Rhodoligotrophos defluvii: one gene and its partner. Each later gene encodes a partner of the first gene's protein in a complex. Links are inferred from orthologs where the notes say so. Each region holds a gene or a part of one and is shown on either strand. Other genes may lie near its edges. The genes, in order: dapF and E4P09_RS04975.

Region 1 (3,302 bases):
GTTCGAGGTGGTCAATCAGGATGACGTCGTCATCCAGCTCGGCCGCATGACCGTGCTGATGCGCGGCGAGCAGACCGCATCGGAAGCGGATGCAGGAAGGCAAACGCCAGCATGAATATAGCGATTCCAACGCGTCCGGCCGATGGGGACGTGGTTTCGGTGATGCCGGGCCTGTGGTGGCTGCGGGTGCCCATTCCCTTCAAGCTGGACCATGTGAATGTCTGGTTGCTCGAGGACGGCGATGGCTGGACGGCCATCGACACCGGCATCAGCTCACCGCGGTCCAAGGCGATCTGGCGCGACGTCATGAGCCGCCATTTCGGGGGAAAGCCGCTGAAGCGGCTCCTCGTCACTCATTGCCATCCCGATCACGTGGGGCTTGCCGGAAGCCTGTGCACCGATACGGGCGCCGAGCTGCTGATGAGCCGCACCGAATGGCTGTGGACATGCTGGGAACAGCAGATCAGCGAAGCCGAATCCCGGCGGTTGTTTGCCGATTACATCGCACGGGTGGGCTTGGACGAGGGGGTTACCTGGGACGAGGTCTACAAGGGCGGTACAATGGCGGAGCTCACCGATGTGGTGCCCCGGCGCTACCACCGGGTGCAGAACGGTGACCGTCTCGACATAGGCGGCCGTACCTGGCAGGTGATGACCGGCGGCGGGCATTCCCTCGAGCATGTCTGCCTCTATTGCGCGGATGCAAGCGTGCTGATTTCGGCGGACCATGTTCTGCCGCGCATAAGCCCGAATATCGGGGTCTCGCAAGTGGAGCCCGAGAGCAACCCGCTCGGCGACTTTTTCGACACCTTGGGCACGCTCGCCGCCTTGCCGGCCGATACCCTGGTGCTGCCCTCCCATAACGAGCCGTTCGAAGGACTGCGCCAACGGATCGCGGAGATGGTGGACCACCACACGCAGCGGCTTGCGCTCGTGAAGGACATCTGCCATGCGCCGAAGACCATTGCGGAGGCGTCGCGGGAGCTGTTCCCCCGACAAATGTTCGGCTATGACATCAGGCTTGCGGCCAACGAGACCTGGGCCCATCTGAACTATCTGGTGGGGGATGGTCAGATATTGCGCTGGACCGACGACGCCGGCACCTATCGCTTTCAAAGGGCATGAGCATGACTGCCGACAACGTGGCCTTCACCAAAATGCACGGCTGCGGCAACGACTTCATCATGATCGACGGCCGCAACGGGCTTGGCAGCACCGCTCTGGCCGACCCAAGCCGGCTGACGGCCGCCCTGTGCGACCGGCGCCGCGGCCTTGGCGGCGACGGGCTCATTCTGCTGCTGCCGCCCCGGGGCGATGCGGATTTTGCGATGCTCTACATCAACGCGACCGGCGCGCCCGGCGAGATGTGCGGCAACGGCGCGCGCTGTGTCGCCCGCTTTGCCCATGACATCGGTGCAGCGCCGTCCGAGATGCGGTTCGAGACGGAGGCCGGCCCGGTGAAGGCGGTGGTGGGCCCGGACCACGTGACGATCGACATGCCGCCGCCGCGAGACATCAGGCTCGGCATGCGGCTTACGATCGGGGGCGAGGAGCGCGAGGTGCATTTCGCCGAGGTCGGCGTGCCGCACGCGGTCCTGCTGGTGGACGACCTGCCGAATTGCCCAGTGGACCGCCTCGGGCCTCTGGTTCGGCACGATACTGCCTTCCCCCGCGGCGCGAACGCCAATTTCGTGTCGACCATCGACGGTGTGGCCATGCGCACCTTCGAACGTGGCGTCGAGGCCGAAACGCTGGCCTGCGGCACGGGGGCGGTGGCCACGGCCACCATTTGCCACTTGCTCGGCCTGAGCGGTCTGGATGCGGACATTCGCACACGGGGTGGCGACAATCTCTCGGTTCATCTGGAGCGCGAGGGAGAGGTATTCATCCGCGCAACCCTCACCGGCCCGACCGAGACAGTGGGGCAGGGTGTGGTCACGGCCGACTTCCTGCGCAGCCGCAACCTGCTCTGATCGGCTTCAAAATCTGGCCATGGTGAGCCGAAGGGCTGTCACAGCCCCTCGGCTCGCTTGGTCCCAGCTAGCTCCGGACGGCCGGGTTGGCCGGCGTGCCCTGGATGACGCCAGAGGGCTGCTCGGGGCTGAGCCAGCGGTAGAGCGCGCCGCCTGCTATGCCGCCGAGGAGAGGGGCCAGCCAGAACAGCCAGAGCTGCTGCATCGCCCATGCGCCGGCGAAGAGCGCAGGGCCGGTGCTGCGCGCTGGGTTGACCGAAGTGTTGGTGATCGGAATGCTGATCAAATGGATCAGCGTTAGCGCAAGCCCGATCGCGATCGGGGCAAACCCGGCCGGCGCCATGCCGTGAGTCGCGCCCATGATGATGAACAGGAATGCGGCCGTCAGCAGGAATTCCGCAATCAGGGCTGCCGTCAGGCTATATTTCCCCGGCGAATGCTCGCCATAGCCGTTCGCGGCAAAGCCGCCATCGGGGTTGAAGCTTGCGGTGCCGCTGGCGATCACGTAGAGGACGGCGGCTGCCAGAATCGCGCCGATCACCTGAGCCACGACATATGGAATGATCTGGCTGGACGGGAACCGCCCACCTGCCGCAAGTCCCACGGTGACGGCGGGATTGAAGTGCGCGCCGGATACATGGCCGACGGCATACGCCATGGTCAGCACGGTCAGGCCGAAGGCGAGCGCTACGCCAAGCAGGCCGATTCCGACATCAGGAAACGCTGCCGCAATGACCGCGCTTCCGCAGCCGCCGAATGTAAGCCAGAAGGTTCCTAAGGCTTCGGCTACCAGCTTCTTGATATCCATGGGTGTTGCCCCCGCAAGAGAAGTTACGGTGTGTTCGTCACGCCCGCACGCAAACACACAAACATGCGAATCTTACACGAAAACTTGTGATTCGCTGTAGTGCAGAATTGGGACGGCGCGGCCTCGAGCGGGGTGTCCGCCATCCCGGCACGAAACGCCGGTAGCTCGTGGCGGGAATCGGCTGCTGCTCGCTCTATATGGTACAGCCGGTCGGCTGCCTTGGCACCCGCGGAAACCTAGCCGCGCAATGTTGACATCCCCTGACGGCCTTACTATTTTCGCGCATGAATGAGACGGGTCCGGTTGCGGACGCTGTCACTTTTTGCGTTCGCACAGGTGCTAAAATGAAAATTCGCAACTCGCTTCGTTCGCTGGCCAAGCGCCACCGCAACAATCGCATGGTGCGTCGCAAGGGCCGCATCTACATCATCAACAAGACCAATCCGCGCTACAAGGCGCGTCAGGGCTGACGTCCAGCCGATTCGTTCGGGCGACATCAGCAGTTTGCGCTGTGCGGAGCT
Region 2 (3,318 bases), 260 kb from region 1 along the record:
GCGCGGTGAGCGCGGCCATAAAGCAGGCGAAGCCCGCAGCAACGACGGCGCCGCAGGTCAAGGCCAACTGACGAAGACGCGGCTGTGTACGCAGACCAGCCACGCGAGCGGACAAGCCGTTCGCGTGGCTTTATCATCATGTCTCCCGATAGCGATTGCCATGGCCTCGAACCGGCGAATCGGGGTAGACCGGCTATGGCTGTCGTGACGTGCTAAGATTTACAAGAAAAATCTGAAATCCGGTCGTATGGCGGCGAGGCAATGGCGGATAGCCTCTGGGACGATGTCGGATGATCTTCGCAAATCGCTTCACCCGAGGGCTGAAAGGCCCGTGACGGGCAGATCGCTTGCCAAGCCGCTCTATATCGCGGTTGGCACGCTGGCAGTTCTGATGATCAGCGTCTTCATTTGGCTCATGCTCGCCCATGACCCTGACGCCGGCCAGCCGAAAGTTGTGATCGACATCGAACGATCGGACCGCCTGACAACCGGCTCTATACAGGCTCCAGGTCCTGTAGCCGGCCTGCCTACCGCTCCTGACACACGCTCGCTTCCGGACCGCATCTCCCCGGCGCTGCCGCCTGCACCCGCGCCAAGCCTCGTGGAGGCTGGCCGATATGGCCCCCTGCCACGGGTAAGCCAGGGTGAAAAGCCGCTATTCGCCTATGCCAGGCCGCTCTCGCGGGAGCAGGTGAACTCGCCGTTGCCGAAGATCGCCCTCGTCATCGCCGGTATTGGTGGCGACCCCCATGTTCCAATGGTTGTCCTCGACCGTCTGCCGGCCGATATAACCTTGGCTGTACCCTCCTCCGCTCGGGACGCACAAGGCTGGATTGATCGGGCGCGCGAGAAGGGGCACGAGGTGCTCCTGGAACTGCCCATGGAGCCCGCGGCCTTCTCGGAAGCGGGCCTGTCCAGGCGGCCGATCCTGGCCGACGCAGCCGAGCACGACATCGTCGACGACATGCATTGGCACCTGAGCCGTGCCTCGGGCTACTTCGCCGCCGCCAATCCGTCCCGGAGCCGCTATCGCAGCAATGCGGAGGCGCTCCGGACCATCTTTCGAGAGCTCGGGCAGCGTGGCTTGGGCTTCATCGAAATCACGCCCGGCACGGCCGCCGCCCGGCAGGTTGCCACGTCTATGGGGCTGGATTACGCAGGCGTCGATCTCGTCGTCGATGCCAATCCGACCGGCACGCGTATCGAGGCGGCCTTGGACCGGCTGGTGGACGTGGCCCAGAGGAACGGCTTCGCCATGGCAAGCGCTACAGCGACGCCGACCACCATCGAGCGGCTTTCAGCTTGGCTCGACAAGGTGAATGGACGAGAGGCGGTGGTCGTGCCGGCGAGCGCCGCTCTGCTCATGCCCCGCAACGGATGGAAGTGATGACGCTGCTTGACGACGCCCAGATTGCCGCGATGCCCTACCGGCCTTGTGTTGGCATCATGCTGGCCAACCGCGAGAACAAGGTATGGATAGGACGTCGCGTGCCGAAATGGGAGTGCGACGGCGGACCCGAACTCTGGCAAATGCCGCAAGGCGGTATCGACGAGGGTGAGGATCCGCGCGAGGCAGCGTTCCGCGAGCTGTTCGAAGAGGTGGGCACGCGCAGCGCCTCGATCATCGCGGAATCGGAGCAGTGGTTTCAATACGATCTGCCACGCTCGGCCATCGGCAAGGCATTGGAGGGGCGCTATCGGGGCCAGAAGCAGAAATGGTTCCTGATGCGCCACGAGGGCCAGGATTCCGATTTCAATCTCGTGCCCGTCGATGGTGGCGAGATCGAGTTCGACGACTGGCGCTGGGTTCATGTGGACGAAGTGACGGGCCTCGTGGTGCCGTTCAAACGCCGCGTTTATGAACAGGTGGTCGCCGTCTTCGCCCCTTATCTGCGGGCGTAAGCCCAGGCGTGACCGGCGCATGCGGCCTCCCGCCGGCGAAACCTGGGCGGTTTAGCCATAAGGATGGCTGGAATCGTCTGCCGGACGAGCTATCATCGGCCCCAAGGCTCATTCATATGACACTGGGGAAACGCTGATGATCACGCTCACACGCCGGCACGTTCTCCTGGGAAGCTTCGCGACGGCGGCCGCCGCCTTGAGCTTTCCCACGCGCGGCAGCGCCGCCGAGTTCATCAATATCGCCACCGGTGGCACCAGCGGTGTCTATTATCCCCTCGGCGTCGCGCTTTCGAAAGTCTACGGCTCGGTTCTCCCCGACGCCAAGATCTCTGTCCAGGCGACAAAGGCATCTGTCGAGAACCTCAACCTGATCCAAGCCGGACGGGCCGAGGTGGCCTTCAGCTTGGGCGATGCGGTGGCCGATGCGTGGAATGGCGAAAAGGAAGCGGGCTTCAACAACAAGCTCACCAAGCTGCGCGCCATCGGCGGCCTCTATAATAACTATGTCCAAATCGTCGCGTCCGAGGCATCGGGAATCAAGACGCTCGCCGACCTGAAGGGCAAGCGCATCTCGGTCGGCGCGCCCCGCTCGGGCACCGAGCTCAACGCCAGGGCCGTGCTTGGCGCCGCCGGCCTGACCTACGACGACTTCAGCAAGGTAGAATATCTGCCGTTCGGCGAATCGGTCGATCTCATGAAGAACCGGCAGCTCGACGTGACGCTGCAATCGGCAGGGCTTGGCGTATCCTCCATCAAGGACCTTGCCACCTCCATCCCCATCGTGGTGGTTCCCGTACCCCAGGACGTGGTGGAGAAGATCGGGAACCCGGCCTATCAGCCCAGCGTGATTCCGGCGGGCACCTACGAGGGCCAGCCCGCCGATGTTCCGGCAGTGGCCATCACCAACATCCTGGTGACGCGGGAGGACTTGTCCGAGGACACCGTCTATCAGCTGACCAAGTCAATGTTCGACCACCTCAGCGATTTGGTCTCCGCGCACTCGGCGGCAAAGGGCATCGATCCCAACAAGGCGGCGAAGAACCTTCCCATCCCGCTGCATCCGGGCGCCGAGCGGTACTACAAGGAGACTGGCGTCCTCTAAGAGCACGAGGTGAGTTGACGCGTGCCATCCCTGTCGAGCGAGCACGAAGCGGCAGTGAGCCCGGTCTCGGATCGCCCGGCAGCGGATAGCCACGTCGAGGATGCTGCGCAGAACCCATCGCTCAAGGCTCTGTACCTCGTTGGCGTGGTCTTCTCCCTCTTCCAGATCTGGACCGCTGCCTACAGCCCCTTGTCCAGCCTCGTGGTCCGCTCGATCCATGTCGGCTTCCTGCTGCTGATCATCTTCGGCCTTGCCGCGGCAAAAGCGCAGAGTGGAGCGCAGCGCGTGCTGTTGTGGATGCTTGGCGCTGTAGG

What was found.
Region 2: the proteins of dapF (region 1) and E4P09_RS04975 are in contact, whole or in part, in a solved structure (PDB 5YGU), measured with the Escherichia coli proteins. The link is inferred for Rhodoligotrophos defluvii from one-to-one orthologs.

What each region holds. Positions count from the first base shown.
Region 1 is NZ_SZZM01000001.1:779,524-782,825, reverse strand. The notes cover bases 67-3,050. They hold dapF (diaminopimelate epimerase), read left to right. Parts: upstream 67-1,127; coding sequence 1,128-1,973; downstream 1,974-3,050. Other genes in these bases: aqpZ (aquaporin Z), read right to left, coding at 2,041-2,781; E4P09_RS03735 (MBL fold metallo-hydrolase), read left to right, coding at 112-1,125; E4P09_RS03740 (MaoC family dehydratase), read left to right, coding at 67-115. In the rest of the region: more of E4P09_RS03740, read left to right, coding at 1-66; ykgO (type B 50S ribosomal protein L36), read left to right, coding at 3,126-3,251. UniProt on the Escherichia coli protein: Involved in the succinylase branch of the L-lysine biosynthesis and in the biosynthesis of the pentapeptide incorporated in the peptidoglycan moiety. Catalyzes the stereoinversion of LL-2,6-diaminopimelate (L,L-DAP) to meso-diaminopimelate (meso-DAP).
Region 2 is NZ_SZZM01000001.1:1,036,853-1,040,170, forward strand. The notes cover bases 145-3,144. They hold E4P09_RS04975 (RNA pyrophosphohydrolase), read left to right. Parts: upstream 145-1,386; coding sequence 1,387-1,902; downstream 1,903-3,144. Other genes in these bases: E4P09_RS04970 (divergent polysaccharide deacetylase family protein), read left to right, coding at 332-1,387; E4P09_RS04980 (TAXI family TRAP transporter solute-binding subunit), read left to right, coding at 2,039-3,004; E4P09_RS04985 (TRAP transporter permease), read left to right, coding at 3,026-3,144. In the rest of the region: E4P09_RS04965 (S41 family peptidase), read left to right, coding at 1-71; more of E4P09_RS04985, read left to right, coding at 3,145-3,318. UniProt on the Escherichia coli protein: Master regulator of 5'-end-dependent mRNA decay.